DNA from 3 places in the Brevibacillus sp. HB1.3 genome. Region 2 is predicted to be linked to each of the others. Evidence: riboswitches for the same ligand, from Rfam matches in the RefSeq annotation. Region 2 holds a riboswitch; each other region holds the start of a gene.
What was found. A riboswitch is a leader RNA that binds a small molecule or an ion and turns the genes downstream of it on or off. The one in region 2 is predicted to bind S-adenosylmethionine.

Region 1 (4,781 bases), 120 kb from region 2:
ATCGAGAATCGACATGGACCTCCACACGGGTACCCATGTGGATGCTCCCCTGCATATGGTGAATGCTGGCGATACATTCGAAAGTATTTCCTTGGAGAAGCTAGTGGGCCCTTGCAAGGTTCTCGATCTCACAGCGGTCGAGGACAGGATCACTCGCGCTGACTTGGAGAGCTTCGATCTTGTGCGAGGAGATTTTGTCCTGTTTAAAACAAAAAACTCTTTTGAAGAGGCGTTCTCCTTTGAATTTATCTTTCTGTCTGAAGAAGGTGCGGAATATGTAAGTGAGCTGGGGTTGCGGGGCATTGGTACCGATGCACTTGGAATCGAACGCAGCCAGGAAGGTCACCCCACACATAAAAAATTGTTTGCAGCGGGAGTCATTGTCGTGGAAGGCTTGCGGCTAGCAGAGGTCCCGCCAGGCGAGTATTTTCTGGTAGCTGCACCACTCAAGCTGGTCGGCACGGATGCCGCCCCGGCAAGGGTCCTATTGTTTGAAGGCTTACATAGTAATTTGTCTATCGAAACCGAATGATGAGGAGTGGGAAACATATGCTCAGACGACCAGAGCGAGATGAATATGCTGCTTATTTTGACTATTATGTAGGTCTTGTACCAGAGGGGGAGCTCCAAACGATCCTCACGCAGCAAGGAGAGAGGATCGTCGCGTTATTTTCGTCCCTTGCGCCCGAGCAAGCTGATTATCGGTATGCACCAGGCAAATGGACGGTTAAAGAGGTTTTGGGTCATCTCATCGATGCAGAACGCATCATGAGCTATCGCTTGCTGAGAATCGCAAGAGGAGATCAGACACCCCTCGTCGGTTTTGATGAGAATGCGTTTGTTGAACACGGGTGTTTTCAGCTAAGAGACCTGTCTGATTTACTGGAAGAGTATAAGGCTGCCCGAGCTTCCACCATCGCGCAGGTGCGAGGAATCTCGCCAGAAGCGTGGTTGCGTACAGGACTTGCCAACGGAAACAAGCTATCTGCAAGGACATTGGTCTATGTGATTGCTGGACATGAAGCTCACCACACTAGCATTTTGAAAGAACGGTACTTCGGGTAAGGTAAAATCAGTAGACAAGTATGCCCCTCCTTTTCTGGCATTTTCTAACGATCGTCACGGTCGAGCGGAAAATGCTCTTTTTATTTTGGGCAGAATAATAGAAGAGGAGGGCGAGCAATGATGCAACTTTTTATTTGCCAATGGTGCGGATATGTTGTGGAAAAAGAGCAGCCTGAGGAATGCCAGGAGGGCGTATTTCATTGTGCCTGCTGCAGTATGGAAGAGGTAGAAAGCCTGTTCACCCACAACTGAAAGCCTTGCCAGATCAGCTTGCAATCAGAAAAGAAAGAATTTTGTTGACGCTTGCCTTGGAATTTCTTAGAATAAAGCTCAACAGCATAAATGGTTCTTATCCAGAGAGGTGGAGGGTCTGGCCCGATGAAGCCCGGCAACCGTTGCATATTGCAACAAGGTGCCAATTCCTGCGAGACGTTTCGTCTCGAAAGATAAGAAGCGGGTTACTCCATTAGTAGATGAACCTTCTTCTTAGCGAAGAAGGTTTTTTTAAATTTCATATTTTCTTTATCCAGAGAGGTGGAGGGACTGGCCCGATGAAGCCCGGCAACCGTCACGCATATTTTGTGACAAGGTGCCAATTCCTGCAGGACATATACGTCCTGGGAGATAAGGAGGGGGAGCATTAGCTGCTATCAAGCCTTCTTCTTATCGAAGATGGCTTTTCTTTTTATCTAAAATTCGGGGTATGGGGTGGTAAGGATGAGTGCAGAAGTAGTACGTGTGGGATTATTGGGATTGGGGACAGTGGGTGGGGGCGTAATCAAAACGATCCGTTCACAACAGGAGAAGCTGGCTTCTCGTCTGGGAAAACGAATTGAGATCGTCAAGGCATTGGTGCGTGACTCGGAAAAAGAGCGGGCGGTTCATGTCGACCCGGCTTTACTGACGACAGATTTTGAGGATGTATTGAGAAGCGATGTGGATATTGTGGTGGAGGTCATGGGCGGTGTAGAACCTACCTATGACTACGTACGTGCTTTGATCGAAAAGGGCTGCCATGTGGTAACCGCCAACAAAGAACTCCTGGCGAAAAAAGGAACAGAGCTAGTCGATTTGGCAAATCAGCATCAAGTGCATCTTGCCTATGAAGCGAGTGTGGCTGGGGGTATCCCGATCTTGAGTGTGCTCCGGCAGTTCCTGCGTACGAACGATATCCAAGGCGTTCGCGGTATTCTCAACGGAACAACGAACTTCATTTTGACGAAAATGGAAGCAGAGCAGCTCTCCTACCAGGAGGTGCTCAAGCAAGCACAGGAGCTGGGCTATGCGGAAGCAGACCCTCGTTCGGATGTAGAAGGCTTTGATGCTATGTACAAATTGTATATCCTGGCACAGCTTGTTTATGGGGAATCGCTGCCTTTAGCGGATGTTGTTCGCAAAGGAATTGCAGATTTGTCTGCAGGTCACATTCGGATTGCAAGCGACTTAGGGTACCGGATTAAGCTGATCGCGCAGGCTTATCAAGCCGAAAAAGGCATTCGCCTATCTGTTGAACCAACCATGCTTCCGCTGAGCCATCCGTTGGCGCAAATCCACGATGCGTTTAATGCTGTCCAGCTATCCGGCAACATCGTGGGAGACTTGTTGTTTACAGGAAGAGGGGCAGGAGAGCTCCCAACAGCAAGTGCAGTCGTGGAGGATTTGGCCTATTTATTGACACAGCCATTCACACCGCATCCTACCTGGAAAGAAAAAACGGCTGACAAAGCTGGAGGCACGGTGGATTCGGCAGAACACGTCCTATGTTATCTAGAGGGCTCATGTCATACTGCGACGCCAGATCGTGTCTTGCATTTCCTTCAGCAGGCAGGAGTGAACGTGCATAAACTAAAAGTTCAATTCGATTTGGGGGGCGTCTTGCGCGCAGGGTTGATTGTGACGGGAATCAGTGAACAGCATGAGTCCTTATTGAAAAATGATTTTGGCTTAGAAGTGCGCTGCTTCCCTATTCTTGAATCTGCGTAAACGGCTTCTTTTATCAGGGAGCAGTCTCCACTGCCTTTACACGTGGCTGCACACGCCCGTCACTTTGTATGTCGACATGCTCAGAAATGGATTCAATGCGCTTTAACAGGGCAGCTCCGTTGCTTTCATTCATGGGTACAGCCTGTCCCAATTCTGCATGATAGGGAAGCATCGTCAGCTCACAATCACCGCTCTTGGTACAGTTTGCTTGCAGGACCATCGTTTCCCAAGTCTTGGGTTCATTTGATCGTGTGAAAATGAAATTGCCAAGACTGTATGCAATCCATTTGTCGTTGTATCGTTCAAAGCCTTGCAGTACGTGGGGATGACCGCCGATAACCAAATCTGCACCAGCATCGATGTAGGCACGAGACAGCTCTTTTTGATGATCGACAGGATAATCGGAGCGTTCTTTGCCCCAGTGTGCAATCACCACCACGAGATCCGCTTGGCTGTTCGCATCCTGGATCGCTTTCACTGCTAGTGTAGGATCATAGGAAGCGGCCATACCTGGTTGGGAATTCCCTGCAAACCAGCTCGTTTCGGGAATGACCCTGCTGAAGCCGAGAATCGCGATCTTGATGCCGTTCTTTTCTAGGAAAACAGGTGAATAGGCGCGGCTTGCATCCTTACCGGCACCGACGTATTTTATTCGGTTTTCGTCTAAAGCGTCAAAGGTATCCAGCAATCCCGGAACACCTTGGTCCATGGAATGGTTATTGGCCAGATTCACCACATCAATTCCAGCGTTTTTCATGGCAGGAACAGCAAGTGGCGATGATTTGTAAACATACTCCTTGTTTTGAGCAGCAACACCTGTGGCGGTAATCGGCGTCTCCAAATTGGCAATGGTGATATCATCTTGCAAAAAGAGCGAGCTTACATGTTTGTATGGGTAGTCATAGCTGTTTATAAGTAAGGTTTTCTCAACGTTTCCTGACATCATAATGTCACCGACAAAGGTGAGCTGCACGGAAGACTTTTGGTTCGCGGTATTATCAGGAGCAGGCTGGGTGTTCGGGTTGGCATGTTCTCTATCCATGGCAGTTTGGAATAGGTAGTAGGTTCCGACGACGAAGATGGCCAACACGCTAAAGAGGAGCGTGTTCTTTCCCACACGTGCCCATTTTCTGCGTGAGCGCTTGCGCCGAGCATGTATCCGGCTTGATCTGTTCTCGTTCATTTTTCCCCCTTGTCTTTCTATCCTTACATAAATGAATTTTGATATCCTATAAGTAATACGAAAAAGGGGAGAAAAAAGGTGCAATTAACTTTTGATCATTTGGTTCATTTTGTACATCGGACTCCTCAGGAAGCAGCAGAGCAATTTTGCCAAGCGGGTTTTCATGCGGTAGCTGGAGGGCGTCATGCGTCTTGGGGGACATGGAATAGCCTTAGTTATTTCGGGCTTTCCTATGTTGAGTTTTTGGCGGTTGAACACCCTGAGCTTGCTCGACAATCAAAGAATCCGCTCATACGTCAATGCATCGAGGATGAGGCAAAGGGAGAAGGATTTGGTCAGATTGCGCTTCGGACCAACGAGATGGATGCGTGGGCAGAGCGCTTGCGAGGCCAAGGCTTGCAGGTTACGGGACCTGTTGCGGGAAGTCGTACGCGTGAGGATGGCACGACGCTTCGATGGCGGATGTTGTTCCTCGAAGATGCTGAGAGTACTCTTCTCCCACCCTTTCTCATTGAATGGTCGCAAACCGATACAGAGAGAAGAGAAGATT
Region 2 (4,781 bases):
CGTCCAGAGGTTGGCGTCATTAAGTATACGGTTGCGGAAGCTCTAAAAGAAGACCCCCAAGGAGCGAATGCTGTCGTAACTGCCGACCCTGCCATCGTACAGCGGTTACGGGAAATGAGAGACGATATTCGTCGCGGCCATCCTGTTGCCGGAATTACAGAGGAGTTGGCGGATATCGTAGGCCGGATCATTCCCCAACTGCCACGCAGTGTGCAGCCTCGTGAAGAAACCCCTTCCCAAGTAAAAGAAAAACGCATGCACAAAGAGCCACAAGGACAAAACAAAATCAACGCAAATCGTACAGGAACACCTTAAAGAAAAAGAGGTATCCCCCCGGATTTAAGCCCGGGAGAATACCTCTTTTTTTATATAGGGTGGTGCTTCAGATGGCAAATGATCCAGTGCTTGCTTCAAATCTGCCACCAAGTCATCGAAATCCTCTAAACCAGCTGACAATCTGATCAAACCATCTGTGATTCCTCTTGCAGCTCTTTCTTCAGCAGGCATCGCTGCATGAGACATGGTAGCTGGATACGAGAGAATCGTTTCCACTGCCCCGAGGCTGACTGCCACAATCGGCAATTTCACGCGATCAAATAGCGCTTTTGCTCGCTCGCGGCTCCCTACATCAAAGGAAAGAACAGCCCCATGACCAGTCGCTTGTTGTGTTTGAATCAGATGACCGGGGTGATGCGCCAGTCCCGTATAGTAAACTTGGCTTACTTGTGGATGCGTAGACAACCAATCTGCCAAGCTCGCGGCTGTCTTCGTGCTCACATCCAGTCGGGCTTTCAATGTTTTGAGCCCACGCATCACGAGCCAGCAGTCCTGCACACCCAAAATCGCTCCCATGCCATTCTGGATAAAGTAAAGCTGCTCCCCTAATGCAGCTTCTCTTGTCACGGCCAGACCAGCCACGACGTCGCTATGCCCTCCGATAAACTTCGTTGCACTATGAATGACCACATCTGCGCCAAGTTCCAATGGTCGCTGGTAATACGGGGTAAGGAAGGTATTATCGACGATGACGAGCAAGCCGTGCTCTTTCGCGATACGAGAAACCGCTGCAATATCTGTCACCTTTAAGGTGGGATTGGAGGGGGTCTCCAGGTAAACCCCTTTCGTTGCCGGTGTAATGGCCGCACGAACAGCTTCTGTCTCTGTCGCATCCACGAACGTTACAGAGATGCCCATTCTCGACAATACCTTGGTCAAAAACCGAAACGTGCCACCGTATACATCTTCCGCCACTACAACATGATCTCCGGCAGAAAACAGCATGAACACGCTGGAAATGGCAGCCATGCCAGATGAGAACGCGAAACCGCGTGCGCCTCCCTCCAGAGACGCAATGGCTTCTTCCAAAGCCTGCCTGGTCGGATTGCCTGATCTGGCATAATCGAATGCACCTGGCTGATCGATATCAGCCTGATGAAACGTAGAAGCTTGATAAATCGGAACCGACGACGCACCTGTGAACGGGTCAATGCAAGTGGAGCCGTGGAGGAGCTTGGTTGCAAAATTCATCGTACACTCCCCCCTACGACCAAACTAGCATTCAAAGCCTGAAACAAATCGGCTACGACATCATCTGGATGCTCGATGCCAACCGACAGCCGCAACAATCGATCACAAACACCGACATGCTCTCTGACTTCTTGCGGGATATCCGCGTGAGTCTGCGTCGCCGGATACGTACACAATGACTCGACACCACCCAGACTTTCAGCAAAGGAAACGATTTGCAGATTTTGCAGGAACAACCCCACCTGCTCCACATCGCGGACTCGGAACGATACCATCCCACTATGCCCTGTCGCTTGATTCACCTGGATCTCATGTCCCGGATGCTCTGACAGACCCGGATAAAATACCTCCGCTACTGCCGGATGCTCACGCAGCTTTTCCGCTACAATCAAGGCATTGGATTGATGGCGCTCCATCCGCAATGCCAATGTTTTCATCCCGCGAATGAGAAGCCAGCAATCTTGCGGTCCGAGTACAGCGCCGATTGAATTGTGCAAAAACCGGATTTTTTCCGACAACTCTTCTCCTTTTGTTACGATGAGTCCAGCCAACACATCGTTATGTCCTGCCAAATACTTGGTCGCACTATGTAAGACGATATCTGCACCAAGCTCTAGTGGGCGTTGACAATACGGGGTTAAGAATGTGTTGTCTACAATCGTCAAGAGACTGTGCTGCTTCGCCAATTGTGTTACTGCTCGAATATCGGTAATCTGCATGAGCGGATTGGTTGGTGTCTCGACGAAAATGGCCTTTGTATCTGGGCGAATCGCATTTTTCAGTGCTCCAATGTCACGCAAATCCACGTACGAAAACGTCAGACCGTAACGAGAGAGCACTTGCTCGAACAATCGATAGGTTCCCCCGTACAGATCGAGCGAAACAATCAGATGATCTCCTTGGGAAAACAAGCCCATGACGGTATGAACAGCAGCCATTCCCGAGGCGCAGGCGAATCCTGCATCTCCTGATTCCGCTATAGCGATGGTCTCCTCCAAAATGGTGCGAGTAGGATTAGCTGTGCGCGTATAATCATAGCCAGTGCTCTGGCCCAAAGCAGGATGACGATAAGCCGTTGCATAGTAAACAGGAAAGCTCACCGCCCCTGTTTTTTCATCTCTGCCTACTCCCGCCTGAATCAATTTTGTTTCCAATTTCATGTCTGTTTCTCTCCCTCCACTAGTGTACGAGGGCATCAAAAAAGCCCTCTTTCCTCTGAAAGAAGGCTTTGTTTACGTCACCGTAAGCAAATCCTTCTCATCTTTCAGAGTTTGATAACTCTGCAGGAATTAGCACCATTATCTCCCTGTTAAAATACAGGTGATTGGTTGCCGGGCATCATCGGGCCAGTCCCTCCGCCGCTCTGGATAAGAAGATTGCTATTCAATTCGATTGACCCTAATACTAATGGATCGGCTGGATTCTTGTCAACAATTTATTTCCACCCGTTAATTTGCATCTTTCAAGGCGGTCATCACTTGATTGTCCAGCTTCGCTGCTGCGTTTTTGTCATACGTCTTTTCATATTGTGGTTCTGCGGAAATACGGGAACCGTAAAACATAATATCGCGAACAGCCTCAATTTTGATCTCTACCATGGCCAGCTTGAGCGGAACACCTTCGAGGCGGTCTGTTTTAACGACAGCACGACCATTAATGGCGAAAGACGAGCCGGCACCGATCAAATGCAGAACAACCTGCGGTTCCTTCGCAATATTAGCCAAAATACGTGAGCGATTATCCACGGCAAAACGAATCGTATCGGCGCTGACAGCATACGTCCAGGACAAGGAACTGAGCGATGGTGCTCCTGACTCATGGTCTACTGTGCCCAAGGTAACAAAACGCTCTTTTTGCAAGAGCTTGAATAAATCTTCGGAAAGAGTTTGGGAAACAGTTTCAGCCATTTCAAAGCCTCCTATCAAACGTTTAGTACGTCCATTTTACCCTTCGCATTGCTGATAGGCAAACGTTTCCTCTCCACCTTGATTCTGGTTGTCTTTTTCCCTAGACTGGTAGGTAACGATACCGAGTAATGGAAGGGGATGGACAGCTTGTCGCCTACAGATCGCCTCATGCAGCAAATTGACCAAGTACTTGAAGAGCTTCAGGAAGTTCGGAAGGTAAATGAGCGGATGCACAAAATTGCGATGTTCTTAGAAGATATCCGACTAGCAGATGTGATCCAAAATTACACAGCCCCGCGCAAGCTGCTCTGGATCAATTTCCTCGCAGGTCTTGCCCGGGGTCTGGGATTGACGATTGGTACTGCTATCGTTTTGGCTTTCCTCGGTTCCCTCTTGACGCAATTTCTTTCGATCCCCATTCTGGGGGATTACATCAGACAATTGGTGGAGTACGTTGAGACTTACAAGCAGCGGCCTTAACGATGCTGACTAGTCTCTGTCGTCGTCATGATCTTCATCGTCCTGGTCATTATCGTCATCATGATGTTTGTCGTGCTTTTTCCAATAGCCATACGCATTGCCGTTGGGATGCTTATCTTTCTGCTTCCCTTTTTCTTTTTTCTTTTTGTCATCATCATCGTCTTCATCGCCGTTTGTTGGCTTCACAGGCTCGACAATGACCTTTGTGCTTAATGCAACGTCAGCTTTCTTAATCAGCTTATCGTCTTCATACAATGCGAATTGAATCGATTTGGCACTAAAGGAATGATTCTTGTAAGACAACGTCAAAGAGAACTCACCTTTGTCATTCGGTTTGATCTCTTTTTTCTTCCCGTCAGGAGCGATCACAACCAGCTCAGTATCGTCCTTTTTGTTCCAGCCGCTTACTGTCCCTTTCACCTGAATGGACTTGGCGGCAGGATTGTTTACAGCAGTCGCCTTGATGACATATGCGGTTGCTTGATCCTTGTCAGGAGCGTTAACGATTTCTACCTGAACGGATTCGGAATCAACCTTCTTGCCATCCTCGTAAACCTCGATCAAGGCTTTTTGATCTTTTGCTGCTTGTACATCCTTTAGTGAAACGGTAAAGCTGCCTACGCCATCCCACAGCTTCTTCACGCTTGCGTCTTTTTTCACGCCATTATAGGTGACAGTTACTTTGTCTGCCCCCTGCTTGACAATTCCTTTTACCTTTAATTCCTTTTTCTTCGCATCCAATACAGACATGGTATGGATGATCATTTCCTGATCTTCTTCTGCTTTTGGAACGATCTTTACCTGTTCGCTATCGACCAGCTTGCTGCCTGCATAGGCACTTACGGTTACATACGGCTCATAGGATGC
Region 3 (4,781 bases), on a different contig from region 2:
TGTACTCCGCAACTGGCGTCACATTGCCATGCTCGCGGACCACTCCACCCATGAAAATGACTTCCTTGACGTGTTGAACAAGCTCCGGACATTTTTTCACCGCCAAAGCCAAATTGGTCAGCGGCCCCGTCATGACGAGCGTAATTTCTCCAGAATGAGCAAGTACGTTTTCTACGATGAAATCAGGGGCAAAGCCAGTAGTCGGTTCCTTGTAAATCGGAACTCCAGCAAGGGCACCGCCCAAACCATCCTCACCATGTACGGCATGCTCGAAAAACAGAGGCCGCAACAACGGTTCAGACGCTCCACAGATGACAGGGATTTGCTCACCGACTTGCAAGAAATCAAGAATTTTGCACGTGTTTTCCGTGGCTTTTCGCAGCGATACGTTGCCATTCACCGTAGTAATACCAACTAGATCGAATTGCCCGCTTTTCACAGCGAGAATAATGCCAAGCGCATCGTCAATGCCCGTATCGACGTCAAGAATGATCTTTTTCACAAGTGGTCCTCCTCACGTTCATATAAATTCCTATACGTTGGAAAACGAGGGTATATCCGAATTGTCTATACCCTCGCCCCTTGTTTTTCTATCGTACGTTATTGCGTGATTTCACGATTCCAACGGTCAATCCATGCTTTGGAGTGCTCGTTTACGAATTTCATGTCCAGCTTTTTCAGCTTGCTTACGGTTTCTTCCCCGTACGTTACACCTTTTGCTTCTTCTTCTGTCAGTTGAACGGTCTTGTTTACAGGGGAATCGATTTTCGCTTTTGCTGTTTTCTCCTGAACTTCCTTGCTCAGCTGATAGTTGATGAAGTCTTCTGCGAGTGCTTTGTTTTTCGAGCCTTTTACGATGTTAACCGTATTCATAACCGCATATCCGCCGCTTGCAGGTTGTACGAAAACAGCTTCTGGAACAGCGGCTTTGATGTCTTTGAAGTACATTTCCATGATCGGTCCTACGCCGATTTCTTCTTGTCCAAACATGTTCACGTATTCAGAGGTCTTATCGTAGAACTTCACGACACTTTTGTTGACTTCTTTCATTTTCGCGAAGGCTTGATCCTCGTTAAATTCCTTGCTGCCCGCGACCGCAGAAGCACTGTCGAGAACCATCGGACCAGTTGTGGACGTAATGCTTGGCAGTGTCAGCTTGCCTGTCAGCTCTGGGTTCCACAGATCTTTCCAATCCTTGATCTCAGTTTTTACGAGCTTTGGATTGTAGGCAATCCCGAATTGGCCAATCGTGTAAGCTGGACCGTACTCCTCGCCCAGTGGTGCTTTGGCGATGTCGTAGATTTGATCCAGGTTCGGGATGCGGCTGCGGTCGATTTTTTCAAATGCGCCACTCTCAATCCCTTGCTGTGCATAGTAGTCAGAGAGGTAGATCAAGTCTACATCGGAGCTTCCTTGGCGAACTTTGTTCAGACGCTCTGCGTTGTTCCCGATTTCCAGCACGATTTTCACGTTATGTTCTTTTTCAAACGGCTCGTATACTTCTTTGCGGAAAAAGTCTTCGGAGAAGCCCCATGTAGAGATGACCAGCTTTTGTGGCTCGCCCTTGGCTTCGCCGCCAGCTCCCCCCGCTTGTGGTTGACCATTGCTGCCACAGCCAGCGAGAGCCAGTGACATCATAGAAAAAGACAGGATTCCAGCAAGTAATTTCTTCATCGTAATTCTCCTCCAGTTGGGTTCATTTGATGACAAAATATGGTGATACAATAAAAAGAAAAGTACCCTTGATTAGAACGTATCATTCTAAACAAGAGCACTTTTCTTCGTAAACAAAGAGAAGTGACACCCGTTTTACGCAAAGTCTACGGTCTCCCCTTAAGATAGATCAAAAGAGAAAATCCGAACGATTGCGTCAGGTATTCAGTTCTGATTCAGCTAAAATAACATTCGTGATCGCCCACTGCGTAGGCGCATCATAGTCCCTGAGCACGGCTTCCAACGGCAACCCCATCTCTTCTTCCAGTCGTTCTCTCAGTCTCTTCTTATAAAGAAGGGACATGCGAAAATCGACTTCGAGCTTAAGGGCCGGTGCTTCTCCTTCCAACGCTTGTGAGCGCGGAGAGCGGCGATGCTTAGCTTGGAACGTAATCATTTGATTTTCAATCGTGACTCGGAGCAAAGTCGTTCCAAATCCGAACAACTCTTTTGCTATCTCATTATAGATGGCAGACAGCTTTTTTCTAGTTTCATTGGAGTCCACGAGAGTCATGTCATCACCTGCGATAGCTGGCATCGGGTTCATTCGCTCTCATTATACATATGATTTTTTCATTCTTCAATAGAATATTCGTATTTAGATCAATTTCACATTTTTCCACCAAGTCATTCGTTTGCAAAAACTGTTGACACCGAAAAAATCAGTCGTTATAATCCAACTATCCAAATAAGAATTAACAACAATGTTTGGAATGATAATTTCATAGCACATTCTCTTATGAAGAGAGGTTGAGGGACTGGCCCTATGACACCTCGGCAACCTATCGCAAACGATACGGTGCCAAATCCAGCGGAATTTATTCCGACAGATAAGAGAGGTATTGTTGCAGTGTGGTTACATACTTGCAGTTTTCGCCTCTTCTGTCGGAAGAGGCTTTTTTCTTTTCCATCTTACATCCAGAGAAAAGGGGTATTTTCATGAAAAAGACTGGTCTACTACTCACTACACTACTGCTCGCTGCATCGCTCGTAACGGCTTGCGGGGGTAAACAAGAAGCTGCGCCTGCTAACGGTGGCACTGCTGCTGAGCAAACCTCACTCAAAGTGGGTGTCACTGGCGGCCCACACGAAGAAATTCTCAACAAAGTAAAAGAAGTCGCCAAAGGCAAAGGACTCGATGTCGAAGTCGTCGTTTTCAACGATTACGTACAGCCGAACCAAGCTCTCGATAAAGGAAATCTCGATGTAAACAGCTTCCAAACCATCCCGTTCTTGGCGAAGTTTAATCAAGATCACAAAACAAAGATCGTCGAGGTCGGAAAAACCGTGACGTACCCGATGGGTCTGTACTCCACCAAGCATAAAAAAGTCGAGGACATCCCGGCTGGCGGCGTTGTCGGCATTCAAAACGACCCGACCAACCGAGCACGTGCCTTGCTGCTCTATCAGGCAGCGGGCTTGATTAAGCTCAAGGATGGCGTGGGTGACAACGCAACACCACTGGACATCGTGGAAAACCCGAAAAATTTGCAATTCAAAGAGCTGGAGGCTGCTTTCCTGGCACGCTCGCTGAGCAACGTAGAGGTTGCTTCGATTAATACGAACTTCGCAATGGAAGCTGGCTACTCCCCGAAAAAAGACGCGATCTTCGCTGAGACGGCTGACTCTCCATACGTAAATATCTTGGCAGTCAACGAAACCAACAAAGACAACCCCGCCGTCAAAAAGCTGGTGGACATCTACCGTTCGGAAGAAGTGAAAAAATTCATCGACGAACGCTTTGAAGGAGCTGTACTGCCGTCCTGGTAAGCTCGACGCCAGGAACATCAAGAACAACAAGGAGAACTCGTTATGATACAGCTAACCGATATTCATAAGTCGTATCAAGTAGGAAACAAGCAGGTAAAAGCATTGAAGGGCGTATCCCTGCAGGTGGAAAAAGGGCAAATCTACGGGGTGATCGGCTTTAGCGGAGCGGGGAAAAGTACCCTGCTCCGTACCATCAACCTGTTGGAGAAGCCGACCAGCGGTTCTGTGATCGTCAATGGCCAGAACATGCTGACCCTCAAGGAAAAAGAGCTGCGGCAAGCTCGCAAAAAGATCGGGATTATTTTTCAACACTTCAACCTGCTCTCTTCCTATAATGTCTTTGACAATGTGGCGGAAATCTTGCGGATGAATCGCGTCCCCAAAGATGTCATTAAGCGCAAGGTAGAAGACCTTCTCGGCTTGGTTGGCTTGTCTGATAAAGCAAACGCTTATCCTTCTCAGCTATCCGGTGGACAAAAGCAACGGGTGGGCATCGCTCGTGCACTTGCAACCGATCCGGAAATTCTGCTCTGTGACGAAGCGACTTCCGCTCTCGATCCGCAAACAACCGAATCCATTCTGGAGCTGTTGCTCGACATCAATCGAAAGTTTAACCTGACCATCGTGCTGATTACCCATGAAATGCAGGTCATTAAGAAAATCTGCGACCAAGTAGCCATCATGGAAAACGGCGTCGTCATCGAGCAAGGCTCTGTTCTGGATGTGTTCAGCAATCCGCAAGAGCAAACGACCCGTAATTTTATCAAAACGGTTTTTGACGATCAGGTACCACAGGAAATTTTGTCCAAGATAAAAGAGTCCGGACCCGTTTCCAAAATTGTTCGCGTTGCTTTTCTCGGAGATGCTGCTCTCGATCCTGTTCTTGGCACCTTGTCCGCACGCTTTCCGATTAGCACCAATCTGTTATACGGCTCAATTACGACCATTAAGGGAACGGCGCTCGGCATTTTGCTTTTGCACATTTCTGGTGAAGACCAGCCCATTCAAGATGGCATTCGCTTCTTGCGCGAATCCGTCTACCGCGTAGATATTGTGTCACCAGAGGAGGTGCGGAGCTAATGGAGCGTTTGATTGAAATGATTCCGGTATTCGGGCAATCCCTGCAAGAAACCGTCATCATGGTTGGGTTTTCCTTGTTCATTGCGACACTGATCGGGATTCCGCTCGGGATTTTGTTGGTCATCACACAGGCGAACCACCTTTTTCCGAACAAAATCATTTATCACACCTTGAATACGATCATCAACATTGTTCGTTCGTTGCCTTTTATTATCCTG

Region 1: it holds a riboswitch for S-adenosylmethionine, as region 2 does, so the genes downstream of both, HPY31_RS09025 (homoserine dehydrogenase) here and HPY31_RS08455 (aminotransferase class I/II-fold pyridoxal phosphate-dependent enzyme) in region 2, are expected to answer to the same signal.
Region 3: it holds a riboswitch for S-adenosylmethionine, as region 2 does, so the genes downstream of both, HPY31_RS06480 (MetQ/NlpA family ABC transporter substrate-binding protein) here and HPY31_RS08455 (aminotransferase class I/II-fold pyridoxal phosphate-dependent enzyme) in region 2, are expected to answer to the same signal.

What each region holds. Positions count from the first base shown of each region.
Region 1 covers NZ_JABMIT010000003.1:295,662-300,442, forward strand. The annotation lists gene HPY31_RS09015 (cyclase family protein) at 1-532, shown strand, start outside; gene HPY31_RS09020 (DinB family protein) at 550-1,065, shown strand; gene HPY31_RS29005 (hypothetical protein) at 1,183-1,317, shown strand; SAM riboswitch class I at 1,412-1,518, shown strand; SAM riboswitch class I at 1,585-1,696, shown strand; gene HPY31_RS09025 (homoserine dehydrogenase) at 1,783-3,048, shown strand; gene HPY31_RS09030 (CapA family protein) at 3,062-4,231, opposite strand; gene HPY31_RS09035 (VOC family protein) at 4,310-4,781, shown strand, end outside.
Region 2 covers NZ_JABMIT010000003.1:174,078-178,858, reverse strand. The annotation lists gene HPY31_RS08465 (YhcN/YlaJ family sporulation lipoprotein) at 1-315, shown strand, start outside; gene HPY31_RS08460 (trans-sulfuration enzyme family protein) at 340-1,527, opposite strand; gene HPY31_RS08455 (aminotransferase class I/II-fold pyridoxal phosphate-dependent enzyme) at 1,524-2,687, opposite strand; SAM riboswitch class I at 2,782-2,901, opposite strand; gene HPY31_RS08450 (pyridoxamine 5'-phosphate oxidase family protein) at 2,976-3,434, opposite strand; gene HPY31_RS08445 (DUF5665 domain-containing protein) at 3,603-3,914, shown strand; gene HPY31_RS08440 (hypothetical protein) at 3,924-4,781, opposite strand, start outside.
Region 3 covers NZ_JABMIT010000002.1:394,151-398,931, forward strand. The annotation lists gene HPY31_RS06465 (nucleoside hydrolase) at 1-502, opposite strand, end outside; gene HPY31_RS06470 (ABC transporter substrate-binding protein) at 601-1,674, opposite strand; gene HPY31_RS06475 (hypothetical protein) at 1,871-2,227, opposite strand; SAM riboswitch class I at 2,448-2,550, shown strand; gene HPY31_RS06480 (MetQ/NlpA family ABC transporter substrate-binding protein) at 2,653-3,483, shown strand; gene HPY31_RS06485 (methionine ABC transporter ATP-binding protein) at 3,526-4,563, shown strand; gene HPY31_RS06490 (methionine ABC transporter permease) at 4,563-4,781, shown strand, end outside.